3 regions of the Mediterraneibacter butyricigenes genome follow, and region 3 is predicted to be linked to each of the others. Evidence: predicted binding sites of a transcription regulator. Region 3 holds the regulator's gene; each other region holds the start of a gene.

Evidence for each region. The regulator Rex, encoded in region 3, represses fermentation and respiration genes when NADH is low (regulators of the CRP and FNR family bind a similar motif). The targets are predictions, from matches to a motif close to ATTGTTAANTANTTAACAAT.
Region 1: a site for Rex is predicted at 2,512-2,531, ahead of KGMB01110_RS11625 (shikimate dehydrogenase). Genes of this name have one in related genera too.
Region 2: a site for Rex is predicted at 9,184-9,203, ahead of KGMB01110_RS00300 (acetyl-CoA C-acetyltransferase). Genes of this name have one in related genera too.

Annotation. Positions count from the first base shown of each region.
Region 1 is NZ_BHGK01000001.1:2,357,412-2,368,063, forward strand. Features, by position in the region: gene KGMB01110_RS11610 (oxidoreductase) at 1-251, opposite strand, end outside; gene KGMB01110_RS11615 (LysR family transcriptional regulator) at 632-1,516, shown strand; gene KGMB01110_RS11620 (LysR family transcriptional regulator) at 1,612-2,496, opposite strand; gene KGMB01110_RS11625 (shikimate dehydrogenase) at 2,709-3,581, shown strand; gene KGMB01110_RS11630 (MFS transporter) at 3,614-4,804, shown strand; gene aroD (type I 3-dehydroquinate dehydratase) at 4,939-5,700, shown strand; gene KGMB01110_RS11640 (TRAP transporter small permease) at 5,869-6,360, shown strand; gene KGMB01110_RS11645 (TRAP transporter large permease) at 6,360-7,649, shown strand; gene KGMB01110_RS11650 (TRAP transporter substrate-binding protein) at 7,663-8,733, shown strand; gene KGMB01110_RS11655 (MFS transporter) at 8,796-10,031, opposite strand; gene KGMB01110_RS11660 (zinc dependent phospholipase C family protein) at 10,114-10,652, opposite strand, start outside.
Region 2 is NZ_BHGK01000001.1:50,171-60,822, forward strand. Features, by position in the region: gene lexA (transcriptional repressor LexA) at 76-693, shown strand; gene KGMB01110_RS00265 (butyryl-CoA:acetate CoA-transferase) at 810-2,150, shown strand; gene KGMB01110_RS00270 (GNAT family N-acetyltransferase) at 2,419-2,628, opposite strand; gene KGMB01110_RS14825 (hypothetical protein) at 2,699-3,022, opposite strand; gene KGMB01110_RS00275 (electron transfer flavoprotein subunit alpha/FixB family protein) at 3,148-4,194, opposite strand; gene KGMB01110_RS00280 (electron transfer flavoprotein subunit beta/FixA family protein) at 4,219-5,001, opposite strand; gene KGMB01110_RS00285 (acyl-CoA dehydrogenase) at 5,016-6,167, opposite strand; gene KGMB01110_RS00290 (3-hydroxybutyryl-CoA dehydrogenase) at 6,204-7,043, opposite strand; gene KGMB01110_RS00295 (enoyl-CoA hydratase-related protein) at 7,118-7,894, opposite strand; gene KGMB01110_RS00300 (acetyl-CoA C-acetyltransferase) at 7,970-9,151, opposite strand; gene KGMB01110_RS00305 (cytidylate kinase-like family protein) at 9,917-10,549, opposite strand; gene KGMB01110_RS00310 (ABC transporter ATP-binding protein) at 10,561-10,652, opposite strand, start outside.
Region 3 is NZ_BHGK01000004.1:13,902-24,553, reverse strand. Features, by position in the region: gene ftsY (signal recognition particle-docking protein FtsY) at 1-231, shown strand, start outside; gene ilvA (threonine ammonia-lyase) at 387-1,610, shown strand; gene KGMB01110_RS14445 (hypothetical protein) at 1,739-1,966, shown strand; gene KGMB01110_RS14440 (beta/alpha barrel domain-containing protein) at 2,148-3,536, shown strand; gene KGMB01110_RS14435 (GntR family transcriptional regulator) at 3,555-4,208, shown strand; gene KGMB01110_RS14430 (NADP-dependent isocitrate dehydrogenase) at 4,269-5,465, shown strand; gene KGMB01110_RS14425 (ABC-F family ATP-binding cassette domain-containing protein) at 5,779-7,713, opposite strand; gene KGMB01110_RS14420 (redox-sensing transcriptional repressor Rex) at 7,886-8,533, shown strand; gene KGMB01110_RS14415 (NAD(P)H-hydrate dehydratase) at 8,626-10,113, shown strand; gene alr (alanine racemase) at 10,165-10,652, shown strand, end outside.

The DNA of each region.
Region 1 (10,652 bases), on a different contig from region 3:
TAATTATCCTGGTCGATACGAAGCTGTGTGGTTCCGTTGGATCCCTGCGGGGAATCTACGCTGGCATTTTCTACCATAATAAGACCGGTACCGCCCTTTGCTCTCAGTTCATAATAATTAATATGGAGAAAACTCATTTCTCCGCTCTGCTCACCATAGTTGGTTCCCATTGGTGTCATCATAATACGGTTCTTCATTGTCATGCGACGAATCGTCAGCGGTTCGAAAATGTGTCTGTACTCGCTCTTCATTAGAAATAATCCTCCTACATTTGATTATCAGTTTGATCGTGATAAATGGTTTTGAAAAATGTGTTTCTTTTTTACAATAGGAAGCGAACCGTGTTGGTTATTGGTGATTGGTATGTGTGGAATGCTTCCTATGGGAGTGAGGTTGTTTTATAGTCTGATGTATATGATGCTTCTGTAGATAAAGATCTTTTTCATCCGGCATCATGTATTTGATATAAGATTAACGACTTGACTATGGTTGCATTATAGGAAAAGAAAGATAGTTTATCAAATGCATATTTTCGGCGAAAACTATAGATAAAAACTATAAATTGTGATATTTTATAAATATCACTGAAAAAAGTACGTCGAAAAAGAAGCAAAAGAAGGAGGAGCGGGCGTTGAATCTGAATCAGTTGCAGTATTTTCTGACTTTGTCAAAATTAGAACATTATACCCAGGCGGCGAAGGAACTGAAGATCACTCAGCCAAGTCTGAGCCATGCCATGAGCGCATTGGAGGAGGAACTGGGAACCAGGTTATTTGAAAAAAGGGGTCGTAATGTAGTATTGACCAAATACGGAAAAGTATTTCAGGAATATGTAGAAGATGCGCTGCACACGCTGGATACCGGAGTGCGAAAGACGAAAGCGATGACCGGACAGACTACCGGAGTGATCGATCTGGCTTATATCTATACGCTTGGAAGCCGGTTTGTGCCGCAGTTGGTAGGAGATTTCTTAAGGAGCAATGAAGAACTGAAGGCGCAGTTTCATTTTACGGTGGGGAACACATCCAAGATTCTGGAAGGGCTGAAAGAAGAAAAATATGATCTGGCCTTCTGTTCCCGAATGGAGCAGGAGACGGAGATCCACTTCACACCGGTGGCACAGGAAAAACTGGTGGTTGTAACACCAAAAGGGCACCCGCTTTCGGAAAAACGAATGGTGGAGATTTCGGAAGCTGTCAAATATCCGCAGGTCTATTTTACGCGGGACAGCGGGCTTCGGCCGGTCATCGACAAGTTGTTTGCAAAGTCAGGGCTTCAGCCGAAGATCGCATATGAAATAGAAGAAGACGGAGCCATGGCGGGACTGGTGGAACAGAATTTCGGAATTGCGATCATGCCGGATATTCCGTTGCTCGGACAGTTGCAGGTGGAAGTGCTGAATTTCCTGAATCCGGGCGAACCGCGGTATATTTATATGGCACAGTTGGAAGGAAAATATCAGCCACCTATGGTAGAAAAATTTACCCGGTTTGTGCAGAGAAACCGGACATTGTAAGAGGAAAGACACAGAGTAATACAGGAGGATTACGGACTGCAAACGTTGAGAAAATCAGGGATTATGCAAGGAATCATGTAAAAGAAGAAGGAAGCCTAGAGTTGGCTTCCTTCTTTACGTATAAAACGGATGAAATTTTTGGCGGACGGGATCAGATACCGGTCTTTCATATAAGCAAGATAGACGGTGTGCTGGATGGGAGATCCCTCCAGATGCAGAATCTCCACGTTCCTGTCATGGACGGCTTCCACGTCTGCTACCAGGGCAATTCCGAAGTCCTCTGCCACCAGGGCTGAAATGGCGTTTTCATCGGGGCATTCATGACGGATTGTCGCGGAAAGTCCGTAGGATTCGTAGCAGCGTCTGGTGAACCGTCCCAGTCCGGAATGGCGGTCGTAGCCGATCATGGGATAAGGCAGCATATCTTGAAGAGACAGAGAAGTGCGGCCGGTTAAAGGATGATCGGGCGGTGTGATCACCACCATTTCCTGATGGATCAGGGGAGTAAACTGGATATCCGGTTCATTTTCTACATAGGAACAAAAGGCGATATCGTACTTCTCCTTTTTTAATCCTTCAATGATCTCCGAAGTGTGGAGCTGATGGAAATTAAAATTCACATGCTGGTTCTTCTCCTGGCTTAAAAATCGGCGGACCATATGGGGAATGTAATGACTGGCAAGAGGAAATACATAGGCAATATCGATGTCGCCTTCGTCTCCGGCAAGCTGTCGCATATGGTTTTCGGCAGTCTGAACTTCGCTCATGATCCGGTCTACATGTTCCAGGAAAATCCGGCCGTACTTGGTCAGATGTATATTTCGACCATTCCGTTCAAATAATATAATGCCCAGTTCTTCTTCCAGCGTGCTGATAGAACGGCTCAGGCTTGGCTGGGAAATATTTAAGGCGGTGGCAGCCTGCCGGAAATGCTGGAGCTTTGCGGTGGTCTGAAAATAGAGCAATTGATTTAATGTCATAGGAAACTGTCCTCCTTTGATAAGAAAATGACAACGGGCAATAAAAGGAAGTGGCTTTTGGTATATTTTATCATAAATGATACTTAAAAGCTATCAAAAAAGAATAAAAGATATATTAGAACTATCACGAGGGTTGTACTATAATGGTGGTAGTGAGGTTGTTTAATAATTAACGAACAAAAAACATCATTTATTTAAAAGGAGAAAAAACAATGGCAGAGAGAATTACAGGACACACAGAATTAATCGGACTTATGGCTTATCCAATTCGTCACTCAAGTTCACCGGCAATGCATAATGAAGCATTTGCTTATCTGGGACTGGATTATGCTTATCTTGCATTTGAAGTAGATAACGATACACTGGAAGACGCAGTAAAAGGTCTGCGTGCATTAAAGATGGTAGGATCCAACGTATCTATGCCGAACAAGACCGTGGTACATAAATATCTGGATGAACTCTCTCCGGCAGCAGAACTTTGCGGAGCAGTTAACACGATCGTAAACGATAACGGAAAACTGATCGGACACATTACAGATGGTATCGGATATATGAAAGCACTGAAAGATAACGATATCGATGTCATTGGAAAGAAGATGACTATCGTCGGAGCAGGCGGAGCCGCAACAGCAATTGAAGTACAGGCTGCTTTGGATGGTGTGGCAGAAATGTCTATCTTTAATGTAAGAGATAAATTTTGGGCAAATGCAGAAGAGACCGTTAAGAAGATCAACGAAAGAACAAACTGTAAAGTTACCTTATATGATCTGGCAGATCTTGACAAACTGAAAGAAGAGATCGCTGATTCTTATCTTTTTGCAAATGCAACAGGAATGGGAATGAAACCGCTGGAAGGACAGACCTACATTCCGGACAAATCCTTCTTCCGCCCGGACCTGATCGTAACAGACGTTGTATATGCTCCACGTGAGACTGCAATGCTGAAGATGGCAAAAGAAGTCGGATGCAAGACCATGAATGGACTTGGAATGATGCTGTTCCAGGGAGCTGCCGCATTTGAAATGTGGACCGGGAAAGAAATGCCGATCGAGCATATGAAAGAAGTTCTGGATATTAAATACTAATTATAGAACGAAGATGAAAGGAAAAGAATAGAATGAATAAAAAATATTTGCCAAGCGCGTTGATCCTTTATTTAAACTACTTTGTTCATGGAATCGGATGCTCCATCCTGGGACAGGCAGTCGTAAAAGAAATGCTGGCTGAGCAGTGGGGAACCGGTGATGTAATGGGTGTAACTGCAATCGCTGCTGCACTGGGACTGGGAAGACTGATCTCCCTTCCGTTTGCCGGACCGCTGTCCGATAAACTTGGCAGACGAATTTCCGTATTGATTGGATGTGCTTCTTATGTTATTTTCTTTGTAGGGATTGCATTTTCCCCGAGTGTGGGCGTCGCTTATATCGCTGCGATCATGGGTGGTATTGCAAATTCTTTCTTAGATACCGCAACTTATCCGGCAGTAGCAGAGATCATCTATAAATATACCGGAGTTGCAACCATGGGAATCAAATTCTTTATTTCCATCGCACAGCTTTTGATGCCGTTCTTCCTGGGTATCTGTGCCGGAACATCTATGTCTTATCTGATGCTTCCGCTGGTAGGTGGAATTGTAATTGCTGTTCTCGGAATCCTGGCAATCTTTGCTCCGTTCCCGATCGTAGAGGGAACCGGAAAATCTGAGTCCCTGATCAGCAACCTGAAAAATGCACACTTCTCTCTGGAGAGTGTGGCTCTGATCCTGATCGGATTTACCAGCACAGCAACCTTCCAACTCTGGCTGAACTGTGCACAGACCTTCGGAAAAGAAATCGCAGGCATTTCTGCAGAAAAAGTATCCGTGATGCAGACTTACTATTCCGCAGGAACCATGGTAGCGCTGGTTGTGACCAGCCTTCTGATCACAAAGTTCAAACAGGTACGTTTCCTGGTGATCTATCCGGCAATCTCTGTTGTAATGCTGATTCTGGTTTACCTGATTAAGACACCGGCGATCTGTTTCGTAGGTGCATTCGTGATCGGATATGCGGCAGCAGGTGGTGTGCTTCAGATGGCAACAGCCGTTGTCAATGATCTGTTCCCGAGAATCAAAGGAACCATTACCAGTCTGGTCATGATCGCATCCAGCCTGTGTAACTATACGATCCTGACAGCAGCTTCCAAAATGACAGCAACAAATGTTATCGTAATGAATATCGTGATCACTGTGATCGGTGTGTTGTTGGCGGTGTTTGTAAATGTTCGCTATGGAGTCCTTCTGAAAAACTCAGAGGCTTCCGCAAAATAAATAATCTGGTGCCGGGAAACTTTTGCAGAGAAATGTTTTGAGGAGCATTTCTCTGCAGAAGATGGATTACAGAATATTTGTTATCATGCAACAATAGTTGATAGAAATGTTTGAAAATAAAAAAGGAGAAAGATATGCAGACCGTAAAAGTCAGAAATATTGAAATCGGTGCAGGAATCCCGAAAATCTGTGTTCCGATCGTAGGTGTGACAAGAGAAGATATTTTAGAAGCAGCAAAAGCCATTACTTCTACCAAAGCAGATGTGGTAGAGTGGCGTGTAGACTGGTATGAGGATATCTTTGATTTTGCAAAGACAGAAGAGACCATGAAAGCACTCCGTGAAGTACTGGGAGAGACTCCGATCCTGTTTACTTTCCGTACATCCAAAGAGGGTGGAGAAAAAGAAATTGAGACAGATGTCTATGTGGAACTGAACCAGAAGGCTGCAAAGACCGGTCTGGTAGATCTGGTCGATGTGGAAGCATTTACCGGAGATGATGCAGTAAAAGCAGTGGTAGAGACTGCGCACGCAAACGGCGTGAAAGTCATCGCCTCCAACCATGATTTCCACAAGACTCCTGCAAAAGAGGAAATCGTATCCCGCCTGAGAAAAATGCAGGAATTAGGCGCAGATATTCCGAAGATCGCAGTTATGCCGCAGAATAAGAAGGATGTACTGACCCTTCTTGGTGCAACTGAAGAAATGGCATCCGAATATGCAGATCGTCCGATCATCACCATGTCTATGGCAGGAACCGGAGTGATCAGCCGCCTTTGCGGAGAAGTATTCGGATCTGCACTGACCTTTGGTGCAGTCGGAAAAGTGTCCGCACCGGGACAGATGGGAATCGAAGATCTGACAACGGTACTTGGACTTCTTCACAAGAGTCTGTAATTGAAAAGATTGGAATTTATAAGCAGAAAAAAGCAGGCATTTCGAGGGAACCACCTGTTTGGAATGTTCCTCGGAGTGCCTGCTTTAGAAATCTCAGAGAGTGTAGTATAATTTTACCTGTTGAAAGTCAAAATTTTAACGATTGGAAAGGGTGATGAAGTGAAGAAAATATTAAACTGGTTGAATGAAAATCTGGAAGAGGTTCTGATGGTCATTGCCCTGATTGCGATGACACTGATCATGGGGATTCAGGTGTTTTCCCGATATGTATTGGGAATGTCTTTATCCTGGTCAGAAGAACTGACAAGATATATCTTTATCTGGTCCGGATTCTTAAGTGTCAGTTATTGTACCAAAAAATGTGTTTCTATCAAGATTGAACAGTTCGTAGCCATGTTTCCGAGAAGAGGGAAAGCGGCATTTAAAGTGGTCAACCATACCTTTGAACTGATCTTGTTTTTATATCTGATCCCATTTGCGTGGAAATTTTTTATGTCTGCGGTCGTAAGCGGACAGACCAGTCCGGCTCTGAACCTGCCGATGTATTATGTGCAGGTTGCACCACTTTTTTCATTTGTGCTGGTGGCATTCCGGATTGCGCAGAGATGGTGGATTGAGCTGATGGTAGTACTGAAAAAGGAAAAGAAAGGAAATGTGTGATGTCGGCAGTTGTAGTATTTATTTTGTTTGTGATCTGTCTGATGATTGCGATTCCGGTGTCGATCTCACTGGGAATTGCATCGGTTCTTCCGGGCGCATTCGATCCTTCCTTTACCGCCAGTGCGACCTATGTAATCCGATCCATGTTTGGAGGACTGGACAGCTTTCCGTTGCTTGCGGTTCCGATGTTCGTGTTGTCGGGAATCATTATGGCGCGTGGCGGAATCTCGAAAAAATTATTCGATGTGTTTGCATACTTTATGGGAAACCGTACGGCTGGAATGCCCTGTGCGGTGATCGTGACCTGCCTGTTTTACGGAGCAATTTCCGGTTCCGGTCCGGCGACGGTGGCAGCAGTGGGAAGTATGACGATCCCGATTCTCGCAGATTTGGGATATGACCGGAAATTTGCAACGGCAGTGGTGGCAGTGGCCGGTGGACTCGGAGTGATTATTCCACCGAGTATCCCGTTTATCATGTATGGAATGGCATCCGGTGCTTCCGTCAGTGACCTGTTTCTGGCGGGAATTATTCCGGGACTTCTGATCGGTGGACTGCTGATGATCTATGCGGTTTATTACTGCAAAAAGAATGGAGAAGATAAAGAACGGATCCGGGAAGTCGTGGGAGAACTTCATAAAAAAGGCTTCCTTGCCGTATTAAAAGAAAGTTTTCTGGCATTGTTGAGTCCGGTGATCATTTTGGGGTGTATTTACACCGGAGTGGCATCGCCAACAGAGGCAGCGGTTATCTCTGTGTTCTATGCGTTGATCATCAGCCTGTTTGCATATCGTACGATTCATTTGAAGGATATCTGGGCGATTCTGGTGGAGTCGATTCGGACTTATGCACCGATCATGTTTATTCTGGCGGCTTCCGTTGCATTTTCCAGAGTATTGACTCTGATGCAGGTTCCGCAGGCAATCAGTGCATGGATTCTCGGAAACTTTACCAATAAGATTATTCTGTTGCTGGTGATAAATCTGTTCCTGCTTCTGGTGGGTATGGTGATGGATACCACACCGGCCATCCTGATTCTGACACCGATCCTGCTTCCGATTGTGACACAGATCGGAATGAATCCGATTCATTTCGGAATTATGATGGTGGTGAATCTGGCAGTTGGATTTGTAACACCGCCAATTGGCGTCAATCTGTTTGTGGCAAGTTCTCTGACAGATATTCCGGTGATGGATCTGGCGAAACACGCTATGCCGATGATTTTGTATTTCCTGTTGGCTCTGCTTTTGATTACATTTGTGCCACAGGTCAGTCTGGCGTTGTTATAGGAGGATGTGGAGCATGACGATAAAAAAATGGAAAAGAACCATTACCGGTTTGCTTTTAACAGCAGGAATGCTTCTGTCTGTGACAGGCTGTGCAGCGACGGGAAATACGACAGGAAATGGCAGTGGCGACAGTAATGGCAGTGAGGAGGCTTCTCAGGAAGAGCAGCGCTATGCATGGCCACTGGCAACTGCGAGCCCGGAGGATACCGTAACTCAGATCTATGCAGAGAAATTTGCAGAAGAAGTGGATCGCCTGAGTGATGGAAAGATGAAGATCCAGGTTTATCCGAACAGCGTGCTGGGCGGGGATCGGGAACTTCTGGAGAGCTGTTATGACGGAGATATCCCGTTTGTGGTACAGAATACAGCTCCACAGGTCAACTTCATCCCGGAAACGGCAGTTTTCGATGCACCCTGCGCTTTTGAGACATTGACAGAGGTGCGTCAGACCGTAGATGATCCGGAATTTCTGGATTTGATGAAAGCGGCTTATGAAAAAGCAGGTTATGAACTGCTGGGATATTCTGACCAGGGATTTCGTGTGATGTCTACCAATAAAAAAGTGGAAACGATTGATGATTTCAAAGGTCAGAAAATCCGTACCATGGAAAATTCCTACCATATGGATTTCTGGAAAGCCCTGAAAGCCAATCCGACCCCGATGAGTTTCAGTGAAGTGTATATCGGATTACAGCAGAGTACCATTGATGCACAGGAAAATCCGTATGAGGTCATTGTTTCCAACCGGCTGTATGAGCAGCAGGACTATGTGGTGGAAACCAATCATCTGCCGCATCTGCTGTCGCTGATCGTCAGTGAAGAGTTCTATCAGAGCCTGACAAAAGAGCAGCAGGAGATTTTACAGGAAGCCAGTGAACTGGCAAAAGAATATTCCAGAGAAGCTTCCGATGCGCGGATTTCCGAGAGAATTTCGGTGATCGAAGGAAGCGGAACTCAGATCGTTTCGTTGTCTGAGGATGTCAGAAAAGAAATGGTGGAGCGTTCCCAGAGTGTGTATGACGAGATTCGGGAGAATGTGGATTCCAGGATCGTGGAGAAATATCTGGGAAATGTGGGAGAATAAGAAAGGAGCGGTTGATCCGCTCCTTTTTGGTTGGGAGAAAGGCTCCACTTCTTGTCTGATTTTTACTTATACGACGCTGCTTTCCGGAAGAAGAACAGTCCCAGCAGGAACATAATGGAAAGGCTTCCGACACCGGCGTTGACTTTTCCGGTAACCTGGCTGACGATGGAAACGAGGAAGGTTCCGAAGAATGCGGCGCCTTTACCGCAGATATCCAGAATTCCGAAGTATTCTCCGGATTTTTCTGCAGGAATGATCTTGGCAAAATAGGAACGGGACAAGGCCTGGATCGTACCCTGAAACATGCCAACCAGGACTGCGAGGATCCAGAATTTGGCCTGGGAATCCAGTCCGATGGCATAGAGTGCGATACAGAAGTAAGCTCCGATACAAATGCTGATCAGGGTTGCCGGATTGTATTTGGCAGAAATCCTTCCGAACAGGAGTGCACATGGAAAGGCAACGATCTGGGTCAGCAGCAATGCCAGAAGCAGTCCGGTACTGTCGAGCCCGAGTGCCTGTCCGTAAGCGGTTGCCATATCAATGATGGTGTATACACCGTCGATATAGAAGAAAAAGGCGATGAGGAAGAACAGTACCTGTTTTTCCTGGCCGATTTCACGGAAGGTATGACCGAGACGGCGGAAACTGTCGCTGACCACATGTCCGCCTGCGGATTCTGCATAATATTTCTGCTTATAGTTTTTCAGCATAGGCAGGGAGGACAAGAGCCACCATGCCGCGGTGATGATAAAAGCAATCATCATGGCTGTGGGAGTGGAAATTCCGAGAGATCCGGCTCCCAGTACCACACCGAGACAGGCAACGAACGGAATACAGCTTCCGATATATCCCCAGGCATATCCACTGGAAGAAACGGTATCCATCCGGTCTTCGGTGGTGATGTCGGTCAGCATGGCATCGTAGAAGATCAGGCTGGTGGAATATCCGGTTTTGGTGATGATATAGAGGACTAAAAACAGGATCCAGGAAGAAGTGAATCCCAGGCTGACGCATCCAACCACACCGACTGCCAGAACAGCGATGAACAGTTTTTTCTTATAGTTTTGCGCGTCCGCCAGACTTCCGAGGGTAGGACCTAAAAGGGCGACAATCAGAGTGGAAATGGAAGCGGCATAGCCCCAGAATGCCAGATAGTCTACGGAAGAAACGCCGGCGCTTTCTGCCAGATAGTTAAAGTAAATCGGGAGAATGGTGGCGGTCAGCATGGTGAAAGCGGAATTACCCACATCATATAAGACCCATTTTTTCTCCATAGAAGTTAATTTAATGTTCATAAGATTAGAACCCTTTCTTTTGCTGGTGTTTCACAGCGAGATGATGTTATAGTGAGGTCATTTTACAGGGAAGCAGGCAGGCTTAAAGCAGCAGTTCTTCCCAGTGTTTTCCGGCGCTGAAATTCAGATCAAAGCGATCAGAGAGCGGGGTGTCTTTAAAGAGGGCACTCTGGTACTGGTTGATCAGGCTGACCGCAACCGGGATTGCTTCGGCGTAAAGCTTTTGGAGCAGTTCGCAGTAGTCCTGACAGTCCGGATTACTGTCCTTTGTCATAACCATACCGCGGATCTCTGTCTGCCTGGAAATTTTGATCAGGGTGTAGAGAACTTTGCGCATTCGGTCAGACTTCGGATGAAGAAGCTTCAGATCCATGGACATGCCCTTTAATGCCTTGCAGACATGGGCAGGAGTTGCATCTTCAAAAAACTGAGAGATCGCCATACCGTTTCGGATAGATGGAACGATCAGTTTGTAAGTCGGATAAGTGACCGGATCCAGTCCGTCTTCTGCCATGAAGATTCGATCCAGTTCGGTTTCGATTTCCGAATGTAAGACGTCTCTTTCATGGATCATTTTTTCAATGTAAGGATGGCAGACGCTGTCCAGAGCAAAATGACAGA
Region 2 (10,652 bases), on a different contig from region 3:
GTTTGCTTTTTATAATGCCCTATGATAAAATAAAAGAAACATTTATGATTGAATAATGAGGAAGGAAACAAGATTATGAGTAACGGTAAGATTACGCCAAAGCAACAGGAAATTCTTGAATATATCAAGTCGCAGATTCTGACACGGGGATTTCCGCCTGCCGTTCGGGAAATATGTGATGCAGTTCATTTGAAGTCAACTTCTTCTGTCCACTCACATCTCGAGACTCTGGAAAAGAACGGATATATTCACCGTGATCCGACGAAGCCACGTGCGATCGAGATTCTGGATGATACTTTTAATCTTACCAGACGTGAGATGGTTAATGTCCCTGTAATCGGAAGGGTTGCTGCCGGTGAGCCTATACTTGCCCAACAAAACATTGAGGAGTATTTTCCTCTTCCTGCATCTATGCTTCCGAATAAACAGACCTATATTCTCGAAGTAAAAGGTGAAAGTATGATAAATGCAGGAATTTTAAGTGGGGATTATGTCCTTGTACAGGAAGAACGTACTGCTTCTAACGGAGATATGGTCGTCGCTCTGATTGAGGATGGAGCTACTGTCAAAACCTTTTATCGTGAAGAAGGTGTCATCCGTCTTCAGCCGGAAAACGATTTTATGGATCCTATTATTTTGAAAGATGTCACGATCCTCGGTAAAGTAATCGGCGTTATGAGATTCTTCAAATAATCACGATTTTCTCTGGGTTTCTATTGTAATCTTCCTCTATTAGTGCTAATATTAGAAAGGAAAAGTTGTTAAATAATTAACTATATTATTTTTATATTTAAGGGAGGTACTACAACATGGATTTCACACAGGAATACAAGCAAAAGCTTGTAACAGCTGATGAAGCTGTTAAGACAGTTCGTTCCGGAGACTGGGTTGACTACGGCTGGTGTACAAATACTGCTGAAAGTCTGGACAAGGCTCTTGCAAAACGGACAGATGAATTAACAGATGTGAATGTACGAGGAGGTATTCTTTTTAAACTTCCTGCTATTTTTGAACGTGAGGACGCCGGTGAACACTTCACCTGGAATTCCTGGCATATGTCCGGTGTAGAGCGTCATCTGATCAACAGAGGATGCGCTTACTACGCTCCTATCCGCTACTCTGAATTGCCGCGTTATTATCGTGATTCTGCAACACCAAGCCGTGTGGCAATGTTCCAGGTAGCACCTATGGATGCACACGGATATTTCAACTTTGGTCCAAGCGCATCACACTTGGGTGCAATGTGCGAACGTGCAGAGGTTATTATTGTTGAAGTAAATGAAAATATGCCTCGTTGCCTTGGTGGTACAGAATGTGGAATCCATATTTCAGATGTTACATATATCGTAGAAGGTGAGAATCCGCCGATTGGTGAACTCGGTGCAGGCGGACCGGCAACTGATGTAGATAAAACGGTTGCTAAACTGATTGTAGACGAGATCCCTAACGGTGCATGTCTCCAGCTTGGTATCGGTGGTATGCCTAATGCTGTTGGATCTCTGATTGCAGAATCCGATCTGAAAGATCTTGGTGTTCATACAGAAATGTATGTAGATGCATTCGTAGATATCGCAAAAGCCGGAAAGATCAACGGTTCTAAGAAACAGATTGATCGTTTCAGACAGACATATGCATTCGGTGCAGGAACTAAGAAAATGTATGACTATATGGATGATAATCCGGAACTGATGAGTGCACCGGTTGACTATACCAATGATATTCGCAGCATCAGTGCCATCGACAATTTCATTTCCATTAATAATGCGGTAGACCTTGACCTCTTCGGACAGGTTAATGCTGAAACAGCAGGAATCAAACATATCAGTGGTGCAGGCGGACAGTTAGACTTCGTACTCGGTGCTTATCTTTCAAATGGTGGTAAGAGCTTTATCTGCTGCTCTTCTACTTTTAAGACAAAAGACGGTCAGTTGAAATCCCGTATTCTGCCAACCCTGAATCCAGGTTCTGTAGTAACAGATACACGTGCGAACATTCATTATCTTGTTACAGAATATGGTAAGGTTAACTTAAAAGGTCTTTCTACCTGGCAGAAAGCAGAAGCGATCATCTCAGTTGCTCATCCGGATTTCCGCGATGAACTGATCAAAGAAGCTGAGAAGATGCATATCTGGAGAAGAAGTAATAAATAGAGTAATAGATGACTCTTAAAGGGTTTCCGAATATAATATTACTCTGAGTGTATTTGGATTACGTTACAGGAGCTTGCATGGAATCTTAAGATTCATGCAAGCTCCTGTTTTTGATCTACATTATGCATTCCTTTTGCAGAAGAATCAAAAAGATTCAATGCTCCTTTTTTGTTGTTATTCCAATTCATATTTTCCCTTAGCGTAAAAATAGAAAAGTTTTTTTGCAAAAGTAGATCCATGTTTTGTCTGTAATTTTTTCGCAATTTCATTATCTTTTGAAATCATATGGAATCATATTATTTTTCATCATCTGATCAGCAATAAATAATTGCATTCTGCTGGCAATATTTTGCCTTCTTAAATCCGGAGCAACATACTCAACCCCTAAAGATCCATCCTTATGAATTCCGGCATATGCCTTAATTTCTTTTCCATCATCAAGTACCCACATCTGTTTTTGATTTATTCTGCTTAACAATTGTTTATGACCTGAACGGATATATGTTTTTTCGATATAGGGGAGATCTTTTATCGTCGCTAATCTTATTTCACTTTTGTCTACCCCTGAAGTTTTTTTGCACTAATCCAATAATAAAATCCTCATGATAGGTAAGAATGTTAACTTTGTTATTTTCATTCTCTACATAAGGTAACAGCAGATCGCCTAATTCCTGTTCTGTCATATTATGAGGAATGTGCCCCATAATGGAGAGCCACGGTTGAAATGTATAATCTTCTGCTATGTAAAAATCTACTGCTTCATATATTATAGATAATCGATGATTTACTGCTGCATAATAAGCACGTTTCCAATATTTTGATTTATTTATTTCATATACACATAGTATAATTCTATTTTGTGAACTCTTCAATCAAAAGGTATGCAGATCAACTTTCAGCAGAAAAACTTGCAAAATTCCGGCTATTTTTGTTTAATAGAAAAGAAGCCAATACACAAAAGTGTATGGCCTCTTTTCTTATAGAGAAAACTAACAAATTATTTCTTAGCAGCGACTGCAGCTTTAATCTGTTCTGTCAGCTGAGGAAGGATCTTATTCAGGTCTCCTACGATACCGTAATCAGCAACTTCGAAGATCGGTGCTGTCTCATCTTTGTTGATCGCAATGATCAGATCAGACTCTTCCATACCAGCTACATGCTGGATTGCTCCGGAAATACCGATTGCAAAGTATACCTGAGGACGAACAGTCTTACCAGTCTGTCCAACCTGAAGATCTTTCGGCTTCCAGCCATTATCTACAACTGCACGTGAGCAGCTTACTTCTCCGCCGATTGCTTCTGCAAGATCTTCCAGAAGTTTGAAGTTCTCCGGGCTTCCAACACCACGTCCACCAGATACAAGGATCTTAGCGTCCATGATATCAACTGTCTCGGATACAGATTTTACAATATCAATGATCTCAACGTACTTGTTATCCGGTGTAAATCCTGGATTGTACTCGATCACTTCTGCCTTAGCTCCATCGATCTTGTCGATCTTCTGCATAACACCAGGACGAACAGTTGCCATCTGCGGACGGTTGTCCGGGCAAGCAATTGTTGCGATTGTGTTACCACCGAAAGCCGGACGAGTCATCAGCAACTGATTGTGCTTCTGCTCTTTTCCTGGCATTGGGTTCAGAGGGAAGTCACCAATTTCAAGCTGAGTACAGTCAGCAGTCAGACCTGTTGCAACTCGTGCAGACACTCTAGGTCCAAGGTCACGACCGATTGCTGTTGCACCAACCAGCATAATTTCCGGTTTGTATTCATTAATTACAGATGCCAGTGCATGTGTGTATGGCTCAGTTCTGTAATCCTTCAGTTCTGGATCATCTACAACGATAACTTTGTCAGCGCCATATGCTGCCAGTTCGTCTGCCAGTCCTTTTACATCAGATCCGATCAGAACAGCTGTAACATCTGTTTTCAGATCACTTGCAAGATCTTTTGCCTTTCCAAGCAGTTCAAATGCGATTCCGCTTAAGGTACCATCTACCTGCTGTGCATAGACGTATACGCCCTTATATTCTTCTAAATTCATCATATTCACCACTTTTCCTTTATACTAAATGATATGTTTCTCTGTCAATTTGCCCATGATGTAAGCAACGGACTCTTCCGGATCCAAAGTTACAACTTCTCCAGCACCTTTACGTACTTTATCAGAAGCTTTTGCAATCTTTGTAGGAGATCCTGCAAGACCGATGTTTGCATCGTCAAGCTCTGTCAGATCTGCTCTGCCCCATGTTGTAATCTCAGCATCAACTGCATCAAAGATTCCGCCCGGAGTCATATAACGAGGTTCATTTAATTCAGAAAGAGCAGTGATCAGGCATGGCATCTTAGCTTTCAGTACATGATATCTGTCCTCAAACTGACGCTCTACTACTACACTATCTCCATCAATTTTGATATCCTGAGCATAGGAAATTACAGGAATATCCAGATGTTCAGAAATCTGCGGTCCAACCTGAGCGGTATCTCCATCGATTGCCTGACGTCCTGTGATAATCAGATCGTAATCCAATTTCTTCAGTGCTGCAGCAATTGTGGAAGATGTAGCCCATGTATCAGCTCCACCAAGAACTCTGTCTGTAACCAGGATTCCCTTGTCAGCGCCCATAGCAAGTGCTTCACGAAGAACGTCTGTTGCCTTCGGGAGTCCCATTGTAAGTACAGTAACTTCTGCACCATATTCATCTTTCAGTCTCAGAGCAGCTTCCAGTCCGGCTTTGTCATCCGGGTTCATGATTGCAAGCATTGCTCCTCTGTTAAGTGTACCATCCGGGTTGAACTGAACTCCACCCTTTGTATCCGGCACCTGTTTTACACAAACAACTATCTTCACGATTCTGTACCTCCCTATTTCAATAAATTACCAGAAATTACCATACGCTGAACTTCTGAAGTTCCTTCGTAGATTTCTGTAATCTTGGCATCACGCATCATACGCTCTACTTCATACTCACGGATATATCCGTATCCACCATGAAGCTGAACAGCCTTTGTTGTAACATCCATTGCAACCTGAGCTGCGAACAGTTTTGCCTTAGCAGCTTCTACGCTGTATACCTTCTGAGTTTCTTTTGCCTTAGCAGCTTTGTAAACCAGAAGCTGTGCAGCCTCTACAGAAGTAGCCATCTCAGCCAACTGGAACTGAGTATTCTGGAACTGTGCGATAGAACGTCCAAACTGTTTTCTTTCTTTTACATATTCAACAGTTCTGTCTAATGCACCCTCTGCGATACCAAGTGCCTGAGCTGCGATACCGATACGTCCACCATCCAGTGTATGCATTGCGATACCAAATCCTTTGCCCTTTGCACCAAGGATATTTTCTTTCGGGATTCTGCAATCTGTGAAGATCAATTCATATGTAGAAGAACCACGGATACCCATCTTCTTTTCTTTTGTACCGAATGTGAATCCTGGTGTTCCCTTTTCTACGATAAATGCAGAAATTTCTTTCTGTTTTCTACCGCGTTTTTCTACAACACCAGTAACAGCGATGATAATATATACGTCAGCTTCCTTACCATTTGTGATGAAGCACTTGGATCCGTTCAGTACCCACTCATCCCCATCTAAAACAGCTTTTGTCTGCTGTCCCTGAGCATCTGTTCCAGCTCCAGGCTCTGTCAGACCGAATGCTCCGAGTTTCTTACCAGATGCAAGATCCGGAACATATTTTTTCTTCTGTTCCTCTGTACCGTATGTCATGATCGGGTCGATACAAAGAGAGGTATGTGCGGAAACGATAACTGCTGTTGTTCCACAAACCTTTGCAAGTTCCTCTACACACATAGCATATGTAAGAGGATCGCATCCCTGTCCGCCGTACTCCTTCGGTACCGGGATTCCAAGGAAACCATATTTTGCCATTTTGTCAACAATTGCTCTTGGGAATACTTCTGTTTCATCAGTTTCCTGAGCGAATGGTTTTACTTCGTTTTCGGCAAACTCTCTGAAAAGAGTTCTGGCCATTTCGTGTTTCTTGTCTAATGCGAAATCCATTTAATTTTCCTCCATTTTCTTTATTCCGACTAGCGTCTACTTGGAATAATCATAGAATCCTTTACCAGTCTTTCTTCCTAATTTACCGCCACGAACCATCTTGCGAAGCAACGGATGCGGACGATATTTAGAATCGCATGTTTCATTGTAAAGAACTTCCATAATTGCAAGGCAAACATCCAGACCAATCAGATCTCCAAGAGCCAGAGGTCCCATTGGATGGTTTGCTCCAAGTTTCATAGCAGTGTCGATACCTTCAACAGATGCCACACCATCTGCGTAGATACCAATTGCTTCATTGATCATCGGAATCAGGATTCTGTTTACTACGAATCCGGCAGCTTCTTCTACCTGTACAGGTGTCTTTCCGATTTCTTCGGAAATAGCTTTGATCTTATCTACAACTTCTTCAGGAGTATTCAGACCTGCGATAACTTCAACAAGCTTCATAACCGGAGCCGGGTTGAAGAAATGCATTCCGATAACCGGACGATCCAGACCAGCACCGATCTCTGTGATAGACAGAGAAGAAGTATTTGTTGCAAAGATACAGTCAGCTTTTGCAATATCCTGCAGTTCTTTGAATGTCTGTTTCTTGATTTCCATATTTTCGATTGCAGCTTCTACGATCAAGTCGCAGTCTGTGCAGATGTCTTTTACTCCTGTTGTGATCTTTGCAAGGATCTTGTCAGCATCTTCCTGAGCCATTTTTCCTTTTGCAATACGTTTCTCAAAGCCTTTTGCGATCTTAGCTTTTCCGTTTGCAGCAAATTCTTCATTAATATCACAAAGAACTACTTCATATCCTTCTGTCTGAGCAAATGCCTGTGCGATTCCGGATCCCATTGTTCCAGCACCAATAATACCAACTTTCATTGTAAAACCTCCTGTTTTTAACAATTGCTTTATTGATTCTTAAGAAAACAACCTATTAATGCAGACTTTAAAGCCTATTTATTAATAAAGTTTTTCTCTTTTCTCTTTTCAAGGAATGCTCCCATTCCCTCTTTCTGATCAGCTGTTTCGAAACAGTCACCAAACAGTTTTTCTTCGATCACGATAGCCTGATCCATATCTACCTGAAGACCATCATTGATTGCCTTCTTGCAGTTACGAACTGCGATCGGAGCATTCTTGCTGATTCCTGCAGCCATCTTTTCAGCAGCAGCCATCAGTTCTTCCTGTGGATATACTGCATTTACAAGTCCGAGACGATATGCCTCATCTGCCTTGATATTTCTTGCTCCATAAATCATTTCTTTTGCTTTTCCAACACCGATTGTACGTGCAAGTCTCTGTGTTCCACCAAATCCTGGTGTGATTCCAAGACCTGCTTCCGGCTGACCGAACATTGCATTCTCAGAGCAGATTCTGATGTCACAACTCATAGAAAGCTCGCATCCTCCACCCAGTGCAAATCCGTTGACAGCAGCGATTACCGGAATCGGGAATGTTTCCAGTTTACGGAAGACATCATTTCCCTTCTTACCAAATGCTTCTCCTTCTGCTTTTGTCAGATTGCTCATCTCGGCAATATCAGCACCTGCAACGAAAGATTTATCTCCAGCGCCTGTTAAGATCAGGCATCTTGTAGACTCCAGATCCACTGCATCGATGGTCTGATCCAGTTCTTCCAGAACCTGGCTGTTCAATGCATTTAAAGCCTTTGGACGGTTGATGGTGATTACACCAACAAAACCTTTCTGTTCATAACAAATGAATTCCATTTTGAAATCCTCCTTTTTGGGTTCAATCCGATTTTCCTTAAAGGGAGCACGCATTCCTGCGTGCTCTCTATGTAATTAGTCTCTTTCTACGATTGTAGAGCAGCCCATTCCGCCACCGATACAAAGTGTAGCAAGACCCTTCTTAGCATCTCTCTTCTGCATCTCATGAAGCAGAGTAACCAGGATACGGCATCCAGATGCTCCAACCGGATGTCCAAGTGCAATTGCACCACCGTTTACATTGACTTTACTCATATCGAACTCAAGGTCATGAGCAACTGCCAGAGACTGAGCTGCGAAAGCTTCGTTTGCTTCGATCAGATCCATGTCTGCAACAGACAGTCCTGTCTTAGCCATAACTTTTCTTGTAGAAGCAACCGGTCCAACACCCATGATAGATGGATCTACACCGCCAAGAGCTCCTGCAACCCATGTAGCCATTGGAGTCACACCAAGTTCTTTTGCTTTTTCTTCGCTCATAACAACGATTGCTGCTGCTCCATCGTTGATTCCGGATGCGTTACCAGCTGTAACGATACCGTCTTTCTTGAATGCCGGACGAAGTTTTCCGATTCCTTCTGCTGTAGTTCCCGGACGCGGTCCCTCATCTGTATCAACAACGATTGTCTGTTTTTTCTGTTTTACTTCAACCGGAACGATCTCATCTTTGAAACGTCCAGCTTCAATTGCTGCGCAAGCCTTCTGCTGGCTGGCTGCTGCAAACTCATCTAACTGTTCACGGGTCAGTCCCCACTGTTCTGCAACGTTCTCAGCAGTGATTCCCATGTGGTAGTCATTGAATGCATCCCAAAGAGCATCGTTTACCATGGTATCAACCATCGGAGCGTTACCCATTCTATATCCGTAACGAGCGTTCTTCAATGCGTAAGGAGCCATGGACATGTTCTCCATTCCACCTGCTACAACAATGTCTGCATCTCCTGCAAGAATCATCTGTGCTGCCATGTTTACACAGTTCAGACCTGATCCACAAACAACGTTTACTGTAACTGCCGGTGTTTCGATCGGAAGTCCAGCTTTTAAAGAAGCCTGACGAGCTACGTTCTGTCCAAGACCAGCCTGGATAACACAACCCATATACACATGATCAACCTGATCAGCCGGAACGCCTGCTCTGTTCAATGCCTCTTTGATAACGATTGAACCAAGTTCCGGTGCTGGAGTTGTACTTAAAGCTCCTCCCATTTTGCCGATTGCGGTACGACAAGCACCTGCCAAAACAACTTTCTTACTCATAATTTGCCTCGCTTTCTCTTTTAACACATTTGGTTGTTAAATATTTCACACACCATGAATTCATTATACCACGAAATTTTTCATTTACAAGTATTTTTTTCAAAAATGTGCGCTGAATTTATTTTAGCATATTTTATAAGAGATAGGAATCATTTTTTCTGAGAGTTGGTACATGTTGATGAAAGTTTTTCAAACTTTAATTTTGCGATAGGATAAAAGATATCTTTTGCCTGAAATCTGCTTATATGGTACCCTTTTTTCGGCGTTTTGTCTAATACAGGCAAATAATTATGATATAGTCGTTTTCTATATCATTTCTTTAAAAAATCCTAAATATTCTGAATATTGCACGATGGAGAAATCAATCCAAAATAGTTTTCGAGAATTATTCTCGCTCGAATTTTCTTTCTTTTTTCGGGAATTTTTCAAAATTTCAATCTCCTGAAAGTGTCAAAAAGGAAATAGAACAAAATGCGTTGATGTAAACCATTACTCTCCCGCAAAAGGTTGCAACGGGAACCGCTTACGCTTGCCTTCGCCCCATAGAGAGATCCCTTTCGAGCGGCGCCCGCGCTCGCTCTCAGAAAGTACCGGGGCTTCGGATGTTCCCTTATGCATTCCTTTTGCGGGAGTTAAAGTTAATTCCTATAATTCCCATATGAAGTTTGATTTTTCCCAAAAAGGTTCGATGAACTTTCTTATCCCCTCAAAATATAAAAATGGCATGGGAAATGATTTCCCATGCCAAATATAATCTCAAACCTCTTAAATTTCTTCTCCGAATCTGATCTTTGTATAAGAGCAGATCTCGTCCACACATCGTTCAAATCCAAGTTTTCCGCTGTCCAGACACAGATCGTAGTTTCTGGCATCATACCATTCATGACCTGTATGATACCGGTAAAAATCTCCACGGAATTTATCGGTCTTTTCGATATATCTTGCCATCTCTCTTTCAGACATGCTGTGACGTTCCATGGATCGATCCAGACAGAACTTCGGATCTGCATGAATAAATACACGGATCAGATTTTCATGATCCTTCAGGATATAATCGGCACATCTTCCGATGATTACGCAGGATTCTTTTTCTGCCAGTTCTTTGATGATCTTTGCCTGATAATTAAACAGGTTATCATCCTTGATAAAATCTTTGTCTTCCGGAGCAAGAAGTTCCCCGTCATAGGGACGGCTCAGGGTCTTAAACCAGGGAGCTTTCCTGAGTTTTTCATCCGACATGCCAAACAATTTTTCATTGATTCCGCTGTCTTCTGACGCCATACGTAAGATCTGGCTGCTGTAACAGTTGATACCAAGTTTTTTTGCCAGCATTGCAGCTATGGTTTTTCCGCCGCTTCCATACTGTCTTGCAATTGTGATTACAACATGTTTCTCCATGAGATCCCCTCCTATTCTCCCAGATAAGCTTTTTTCACGGAAGTATCATTCAGAAGTTCCGTTGCATTTCCTGACATGGTAATATTACCGGTTTCCAGTACAT
Region 3 (10,652 bases):
CAGAATGCACTTGCTCAGGCGAAAGAGTTTAATGAAGTGGCAGACATTACCGGTGTGATCCTGACCAAAATGGATGGATCTGCGAAAGGCGGAATTGCCGTTGCGATTCAGTCAGAATTAGGACTTCCGGTAAAATATATCGGAGTCGGAGAGACTATCGACGATCTGCAGAAATTTGACGCTGATGAGTTTGTAAATGCACTGTTTTATAAAGATTCTGATGCGGATTAAAATTGATATTGTGAATGGCAGAAGATTCTCCCGGCTATTTCGGCGGAGATCTGGAAGGTAAGCTGAATGAAATATATTCGTTGACAGATTCCGGATGAAAGAATGAAATGAGAAAACATAAATGTATGAGAGCGTAAAAGAAGGACGAGAAAGAGATGTTGACATTAGAGAAATTTGAAGAGGCCAGTGAAATTGTAAAAAAAGTGATCAATCCTACCAAATTGATTTACAGTGATTATTTCAGCAACCAGACTGGCGCAAAAGTATATCTGAAACCGGAAAATATGCAGTTTACAGGTGCATACAAACTGCGTGGTGCTTATTATAAGATCAGTACCATGTCAGAAGAAGCCCGGGCAAAGGGACTGATTACCGCATCTGCCGGGAATCATGCTCAGGGAGTTGCCTATGCGGCAAAAGCCTATGGCTGTCATGCAACCATCGTAATGCCGACTACAACTCCTCTGATCAAGGTGAACCGCACGAAAGGATATGGCGCAGAAGTCATCCTTTACGGAGATGTCTATGACGATGCCTGTGAGTATGCATATAAACTGGCAGAAGAGAAGGAATATACTTTTGTACATCCTTTTGATGATCTGGATGTGGCAACCGGCCAAGGAACCATTGCGATGGAGATCGTGCAGGAACTTCCGACGGTAGATTACATTCTGGCTCCGATCGGAGGTGGCGGACTGATTACCGGTATTTCTACCCTGGCAAAAATGCTGAATCCGAAGATCAAGGTAATCGGTGTAGAGCCTGCCGGTGCAGCCAGTATGACAGCAGCACTGGAAAAGGGGGAAGTGGTTCAGCTCGACAGCGCAAACACGATTGCAGACGGTACGGCTGTGAAGGCGGTAGGATATCAGAATCTGCCTTATGTACAGGAAAATGTGGACCAGATCATTCTGATCGACGATACGGAACTGATCGGAGCTTTCCTGGATATGGTAGAGAATCATAAGATGGTAGTAGAAAACTCCGGATTATTATCCGTAGCTGCGCTGAAACATCTGGATTGCAAAGGAAAGAAAGTTGTCAGCGTCTTAAGTGGCGGAAACATGGATGTCATTACCATGTCCTCTATTGTACAGATGGGACTGATGCAGAGAGATCGTATCTTCTCGGTTTCTGTGCTGTTGCCTGACAAACCGGGAGAACTGGCGAGAGTAGCGGATGTGATCGCGGAAGTGAAGGGCAATATCATTGAGCTAGAACACAACCAGTTTGTAACGACAAACAGAAGTGCAGCAGTTGAACTGCGTATCACGATGGAAGCTTTCGGAACAGAACATAAGAATGAGATTCTGAAAGTGTTGGAGGACAATCATTTCCGTCCGAAACTGATCAACCGTGATGAATCCCGCCACGTCTAAGTGAGTTTGGCTGTATTTTTGAAAAATGAATGGAAATATATAAGGATAATGTACGGATAAATGTCCGTATTGCCTCTGAAAGGATGATCTGAGGTGCGTCAGGTAGCTTTCAGGGATGGAGGTAGAATATGGAAGAAGAACTTTCTCTGATCCTGCGCTTTCTGGATCTGGAAGATCCGAAGAAACAGGCAGAATTTCTGACGGCTCACCGTGGAGAAGTGACAGATAAATTTCTGACATCCGCGGCAGTAAGCCTGGATTACCCGGAGACGGGGAAAGATCTGGAGACCAGATGCAGTGATCTGATCCATTATTTAAATACTCGGGTAAAATATGAAAAAAAACGTGTGCTTTAATTGCAAAGTATACGACAAAAAGGTTCAGTGAACACCTTATTTCAGGAAGAATGGTCATGCAGAAGAGTGTGAAACTCTTTTGCGTGGCCATTTTTTAAAAAAAGGATTGACAGATCTTGTATAATTGTATACAATTATACAAGATTTTGAGTTTGAAAGAGTATTAAAAGGAGTTGGAATCATGGAAAATCGTAAAGTTTATCTGAATCATCATACAAATCTTCTGGAACTGGAAGAGCACATGTATCCGCTGGTAGATGTGGATACACCAAATGTGTTCCGAAATCTGTTTCATTATGACGAAATTCCAAAGATCGCATTTAATGATCGAATCGTGCCGCATCATATGCCGGATGAAATCTGGATCACAGATACCACGTTCCGGGACGGACAGCAGTCCCGTGCTCCTTATACATCGGAACAGATCGTGACAATTTATGACTACCTGCACAGACTGGGAGGCCCGAAAGGAAAGATTCGTCAGTCGGAATTCTTCCTGTACAGCAAGAAAGACAGAGATGCAGTTTATAAATGTCTGGAGAAAGGATATGAATTCCCGGAAGTCACAAGCTGGATCCGTGCCAATAAAAAGGATTTCGAACTTGTAAAAGAAATCGGATTAAAAGAAACCGGTATTCTGGTAAGCTGTTCCGATTATCACATTTTCTATAAATTGAAGATGAAACGTAGTGAGGCCATGAAACATTACCTGTCGATTGTCAGAGAATGTCTGGAAACAGGAATCCGTCCGAGATGCCACCTGGAAGATATCACACGTTCGGATATTTACGGATTTGTAATTCCGTTCTGCGTAGAGCTGATGAAACTGATGAACGAATATCAGATTCCGATCAAGATTCGTGTCTGTGATACCATGGGCTACGGAGTGAATTATCCGGGAGCTGTGATCCCGAGGTCCATTCCTGGTATTATCTATGGTTTGATGGTTCATGCGGGAGTGCCGAGTGAGCTGATCGAGTTCCATGGACACAATGATTTTTATAAGGCAGTCAACAATTCTACAACATCCTGGCTTTACGGTGCCTGCGGAGTCAACTGTTCTATGTTTGGTATCGGAGAGAGAACCGGAAATACCCCGCTTGAGGCTATGGTATTTGAATACGCACAGCTTCGCGGAACTCTGGATGGCATGGATACCAGAGTGATCACAGAACTGGCAGAATATTATGAGAAAGAACTGGGATATCATATTCCGCCGGCAACGCCGTTTGTAGGAAAGAACTTTAATGTAACCCGTGCAGGAATCCATGCAGATGGTCTTCTGAAGAATGAGGAGATCTACAATGTGTTTGATACTGCAAAATTCCTGGACAGACCACCGCTCGTATCGGTATCCAACACTTCAGGTATTGCGGGAATTGCTCATTGGATCAATACTTATTACAAGCTGAAAGGCGATGCACAGGTTACGAAAGAATCTCCGCTGGTTGTGGAACTGAAGAAATGGGTAGATGTTCAATATGATGAAGGAAGAGTCACTGTATTGACAGATCACGAACTTGTAGATAAAATTAATGAAATCAGCGAAACTATGAAGATTGATTTCTAAATGAAAGGACGTACAGGAATGGCGGAAATGCAGGATTATTCCTTAAGTGCCAGAGTGTTCCAGAAAATCCGGGAAGATATCATTGCCGGGAAATATGCGGAACACGATGAATTAAGAGAAATTACGATCGGAAAAGAACTGGGAGTCAGCAGAACTCCGGTCAGGGAGGCCTTAAGACAGTTGGAACTGGAAGGGCTGGTGACCATTATTCCGAATAAAGGAGCCTATGTCAGTGGAATCACACCGAAAGATGTTCACGACATTTATTGTATGAGGTCGTATCTGGAGGGATTATGCGCCAGATGGGCCACGAAATATATTACACCGGAACAGATCAGCAAACTGGAAGAGATTATTTTACTGTCGGAATTTCATACCAAGCCGGAAAATACGGTGAATGCACAGCAGGTTACAAATCTGGACGGACAGTTTCATGCGGTCATGTATGAGGCATCCAACAGTAAAATCTTAAGTCATACCATGATGGATTTTCATAAATATGTGCAGAATGCCAGAAAGAAATCGGTGGTATCGGAGGAGAGAGCAAGAAAATCGATCCGCGAACACAAGCTGATCCTTCGCGCAATCAAGGACAAGGATGCAGATCTGGCGGAACAGCTTGCAAATGAACATATTCTTCACGTGATGCAGAATTTGAAAATGGAACCCTAGAGTACAACAGTTTGACAACGAAGTATACCAATACAGAATACAATTTCAGGAGGATGAAACATGGACAAGATTAAGATGACAACACCGATCGTAGAGATGGATGGGGACGAGATGACAAGAATTCTCTGGGCAATGATCAAAAAAGATTTGCTGGAGCCATTTATCGATCTGAAGACCGAATATTATGATCTGGGCCTGGAACATAGAAATGAAACCAATGACCAGGTGACTATCGATTCAGCAAATGCGACCAAGAAATATAAAGTTGCAGTAAAATGTGCAACGATCACACCGAATGCTGCCAGAATGAAGGAGTATGATCTGAAAGAAATGTGGAAGAGCCCGAACGGTACGATCCGTGCGATTCTGGATGGAACCGTATTCAGGGCACCAATCGTTGTAAAGGGAATCGAACCGAATGTAAAATCCTGGAAAGCACCGATCGCAATCGCAAGACATGCCTATGGAGATGTGTATAAGGGTGTGGAGATGAAGATTCCGGGTGCAGGTAAGGTAGAACTGGTCTACACAGCAGAAAACGGAACTCAGACAAAAGAAGTGGTACATGAATTTGACGGACCTGGAATTGTACAGGGACTTCACAATGTGAACAAGTCCATCGAAAGCTTTGCAAGAAGCTGCTTCAACTATGCATTGGATACCAAACAGGATCTCTGGTTCTCTACCAAGGATACGATCTCCAAGAAGTATGACCACACCTTTAAAGACATTTTCCAGGAGATTTACGACGCAGAATACAAGGGAAAATTCGAAGCTGCAGGCATTGAATATTTCTATACTCTGATTGACGATGCAGTTGCCCGTGTTATGAAATCCGAAGGTGGATTTATCTGGGCATGCAAGAACTATGACGGAGATGTAATGAGTGATATGATTTCTTCTGCGTTTGGATCTCTTGCAATGATGACTTCCGTACTGGTATCTCCGGAAGGATATTATGAGTACGAAGCTGCACATGGAACCGTTCAGAGACATTATTATAAACATCTGAAAGGGGAAGAAACATCCACCAACTCTGTTGCAACCATCTTTGCATGGACCGGTGCACTCAGAAAACGTGGAGAAATGGATGGAAATCAGGAACTGATGGCATTTGCAGACAAGCTGGAAAAGGCAACTCTGGATACCATTGAAGCCGGAGAGATGACAAAAGACCTGGCATTGATTACCACCATTGAGAATCCGACTGTATTAAACAGCAAAGAATTTATCAAGGCAATCGCTTCCAGATTGTAAATAGCAGAGCAAGAACAAAATCCGTATTGAATACAGGAAAACAATTACAGGCTCCAAATATAAATAATATCGAAAAAAGTTGCAACGGGAACCGTTCGCACTAGTCCTCGTCCAGCAGAACTAACCTTCGAGCGGTGCTGCTGCTTGCTCTCAGGAAGTTCCGGGACTGCGGATGTTCCCTTATGCAATCTTTTTTCGATATGAATCCATATGTGAGTTATAGGAATACAACTTTAACTTTCGCAAAAGGGTGCAATCCTTTTGCGGGAGAATAATGGTTTTCATCAACACATTTTATCGGATAACCCACAATTTACTCCGCCAATTCTTCCCACTGGAGATACAGTTCTTCCAGTTCTTCAGCAATCGCAGCTTTTTCTTTCGAGAGTTCCTGGCATTTTACGGAATTGCTGTATACTTCTTCGAGAAGCATGCTCTCGTCGATCTCCTGATCCCGTGTTTCCAGTTCGCTGATGCGGGCTTCCGTCTTTTCTAACTGATTTTTCCGCTTGCGCTCTAACGCCTGTTGCTCTTTCTGTTCCTGCCAGGACAATTTTGAAGCAGAATCTTCTTTTTCGGAAACAGTTGTTTCTTTTGAAACAGCACCGGATCCTGCGGAAGAAGAGAGAAGATTTGCGGTCATCGTCTCTTTTTTCTCCAGATAGTAATCATAATTTCCAATGTAATTTACAAAGGTCTGATTGGTCAGCTCCAGGATTCGATGGGCAGTCTGATTGATGAAATAACGGTCATGTGATACATACAGAACCGTTCCGGTATATTGATTCAGGGCTTCTTCCAGAATTTCCTTGGACTGGATATCCAAATGGTTGGTAGGCTCATCCAGAATCAGGAAATTGGATTTGGAAAGCATTAATTTTGCAAGAGAAACCCGACCACGTTCGCCACCGCTTAATTCACGGATCAGTTTATAGACGTCATCTCCTGTAAACTGAAATGCTGCCAGTGTATTGCGGATCTTAGTATTGTTCAGATTCGGATAATCATCGGAGATTTCTTCAAAAATCGTTTTGTCCGGATGAAGAACATGGTGCTCCTGATCATAATAACCAATGTCCACGTTGGAACCCAGAACAAAACTGCCTTCGTTTGCATCGGTCACCTGATTGATAATTTTTAAAAGCGTGGTTTTTCCGGTTCCGTTGTCGCCGATGACGGCCACATGTTCTCCGCGGGAAATTTCAAAGGATACATCGGTAAAAAGTACCTGATCGTCAAATCGTTTGCTTAAATGTTCGACTTTCAGCACATCATTTCCGCTGACAACGGAGGGCTCCAGTGAAAAATGCATGCCATCGGAATCTTCCAGTGGTTTTTCAATCCGCTCCATCTTTTCCAGCATTTTTTCACGGCTTTCCGCACGCTTGATGGATTTCTCGCGGTTGAAAGATTTTAATTTCTCAATGACCTGTTCCTGGTGTTTGATGATCTGTTGCTGGTTCAGATATTCTTTTATTTTTGCATCCCGGATCTGCTGTTTTTTTTCGGAATAAGCTTTATAATTTCCCATATACATCCGAAGCTCTCCGTAATCCAGATCGATGACCTTGGTTACGATCCGGTTCAGGAAAAAACGGTCGTGGGAGACGATCAGAACGGCTCCGGGATAATTTAACAGATAAGTCTCCAGCCATGCGATAGAATTTAAATCCAGGTGGTTAGTAGGCTCATCCAACAGAATAATATCTGGTTTTGTGAGCAGAAGTTTTCCGAGAGATACGCGGGTTTTCTGACCGCCGGACAGGGTGTTGACATGTTTGCCAAATTCGGATTCTTCAAAGCCGAGACCTTTTAAAACCCCGATGATCTCACTTTCACAGGCGTATCCATTTTCAAGTTCAAACTGAGACACCAGTCGGTTGTACTGTTCCAGAGTACCGGAAAGTTCTTCGCCAGTCAGGTGTTTCATATCGGTTTCGAGTTGGCGGATCTTTCGCTCCATTGCGAAGATCGGTTCTTTTGCAGAACGAACCTCTTCGTAGATGGTGGCTCCGGTATTCATTTCCTGATGTTGGGCCAGGTATCCAAGAGTCTTTCCCTTTGCAAGCAGGATATCTCCGCCGTCGGAAGGGAGTTCCCCGACGATCATCTTAAGAATCGTGGATTTGCCGGCGCCGTTTGGTCCGACCAGTGCGGCTTTCTCTCTGTCTTCTATATGAAATGATCCGGAAGAAACGATCACGTCTTCCCCAAAAGATTTTTTTATATTCTGACATGCCAGTATCATGTATTTTCTCCATTCTTTTTCTTAAACATAGCTGATGATGCAGAAATATCATCATATGATTCTATCTCATTATAACGGAAATTCGGGAAAATACAAGAATTGCTCGAAAAGATGTTTGACTTTAAAAGATGCTTTCTATATAATAAATACATATTGGTTAGAGGTGATAAAAGTGGAAGAGAGAGAGATTTCCCAGGCAGTCATCGGCAGACTTCCGAGGTATCACAGATATCTTGGTGAACTGATGGCTGACGGAGTGGAGCGCATTTCATCAAATGAGCTCAGTAAAAGAATGAAAGTAACTGCATCTCAGATCCGTCAGGATTTGAATAATTTTGGTGGTTTCGGTCAGCAGGGTTACGGATATAATGTAAAATATCTTTACAATGAGATCGGTAAGATCCTCGGACTGGATCAGATTCATAATATGATTATTATCGGAACTGGTAATCTGGGACAGGCGCTGGCTAATTATGCAGCTTTCGGAGACAGAGGATTTATCCTGAAAGGATTGTTTGATGTGAACCCGAGACTTCAGGGTGTGGCAATCCGAGGTGTTCAGGTTCGTCTGATGGACGAACTGGAAGATTTCCTGAAGAAAAATCAGATTGAAATTGCTGTGCTTACAATTCCGAAGACGAAAGCACTGGAAGTTGCCAACACACTGGTGAACAACGGTGTGCGTGCGATCTGGAATTTTGCACACATTGATCTGAATCTCCCGGAGGATGTCATTGTTGAAAATGTTCATCTGTCGGAGAGTCTGATGAAATTGTCTTATAATATCAGCCGTTACAACGGAGAACATGAAAAGAACTGACGAAATGATGGAACATGAAATGAAGGGTGTTGCAGGGGCGTAAGGCTTTCTGTATCACCCTTTTTTCCGGAATGGATAAAGGAGGGCTAATTATGCGTTATCTTCCGACAGGAAAAAAGATGGGAGAAGCAGATCGTCATACCATAGACGGAATCGGGATTCCTTCTCTGGTTCTGATGGAACGGGCTGCATTGCAGTGTCTCCATGTTATAGCAGCAAGACAGATAGATACAGGGAATGTTCTGATTGTATGCGGATCCGGTAATAATGGAGGAGACGGATTTGCATTGGCCAGACTTTTTCTGGAAAAGGGAGTCCATCCGACCGTGACTTTTGTGGGGAAGGAAGCTTCCAGAAGTGAAGAGTGCACCACGCAGATGGAGATTTTTAAGACACTGGGTGGCGAGATCTTTTCTGAAATCCCGGAGAAAGACTATACGCTGGTGGTGGATGCTATTTTTGGAGTCGGACTTTCCAGAGAAATTTCCGGACGTTACGCTACGATCCTGGAAACCATGAATCAGTTGAAAGGTATCAAGCTGGCAATGGACATTCCATCCGGTGTTTCGGCGGAGAACGGACAGATTCTGGGGATTGGATTTCGTGCAGATTATACAGTTTCCATGCAGTGTGAAAAACTGGGAACTGTTCTGTTTCCCGGAAAAGAATATGCCGGAGAGGTATTTGCGGTTCCGATTGGGATCGATGAAACTTATTTCACAAAACAAAAAGAAGTGGTGAGAACCTGTGACAGAAAAGATCTGAAATCCGTTCTGCCCAGACGCCTCATGAATTCACACAAAGGAACTTACGGAAAAGTCCTTTTGATTGCCGGAAGCGAGGGAATGTCCGGGGCTGCATTTTTCAGTGCGGCGGCAGCTTACGGAATCGGAGCAGGTCTGGTTAAGATCTATACACCGGAGAGCAACCGTCAGGTCTTGCAGCAACTGTTACCGGAAGCAATTATAACTACCTATGAAAAAGAGTCTGTATCGTCCGTGACAGAATGGGCAGATGTGATCGGAATCGGACCGGGACTTTCAAAAGGAAAGAAAGCGGCAGAGATTCTGGAAACCGTGCTGACACAGGCAGAGGTTCCCTGTGTCATCGATGCGGACGGACTGAATCTTCTGGCAGAACAGAATCGACTGGAGTTACTGAAGACACGAAAGCAAGCGACGGTTCTTACGCCTCATATGAAAGAAATGAGCAGGCTTCTTGGCGGAAAACCTGTTGCTGAGATTCAGACAGGACGCTTTGAAATCCTGAAGAAATTCGTGGAAGAATATTCGGTAACCTGTGTGCTAAAAGATGCACGGACACTGGTAATGAAACAGGACGAGCATCCTTATCTGAACACAACCGGAAATCAGGCGATGGCAAAAGGCGGATCCGGGGATGTATTAACCGGTGTCATTACAGGTCTTCTGGCACAGAGAATATCTGCGTATGATGCGGCGATTACCGGCGTGTTTTTACATGGAATGGCAGGAGATCAGGCAAAAAAAGAAAAAGGATCTTACGGAGTACTTGCCAGAGACCTGATCCATGAGATAGAATATTGTGAACGCTGGCAATAAAAGACGTTGAAAATAAAGAAAGAACTTGAAACCAAAAGGAGGTCTAACAGCATGAAACTTCACGAAAGGGTTTATGCGGAAATTAATCTGGATCATATTGCATATAATATGGAACAGATGCATCAGAATATTCCTTCTGATACAAAAATGATCGGAGTCATCAAAACGGATGGATATGGTCACGGTGCAGTAGAGGTGGCCGGTGTACTGGAAAAGCTGAATTATGTCTGGGGATACGCAGTCGCCACACTGGATGAGGCGCTGGAGCTTGCCAAGAACGGGATCCGTAAACCGGCACTGGTTCTTGGCTGTATCTTTGAAGACGGATATGATATGATGCTGGATCATGAGATCCGTGTCAATGTCTATATGGAGGAGCAGGCGGAGGCGATTTCCAGGCTTGCGCAGGAAAATCATAAAACGGCATATATCCATATCAAACTGGATACCGGAATGGGAAGACTTGGTTTTCCGATAGATGAAGACAGTGTTGATACAATCTGTCGGATTGCAAAGCTTCCGAATCTGGAACTGGAAGG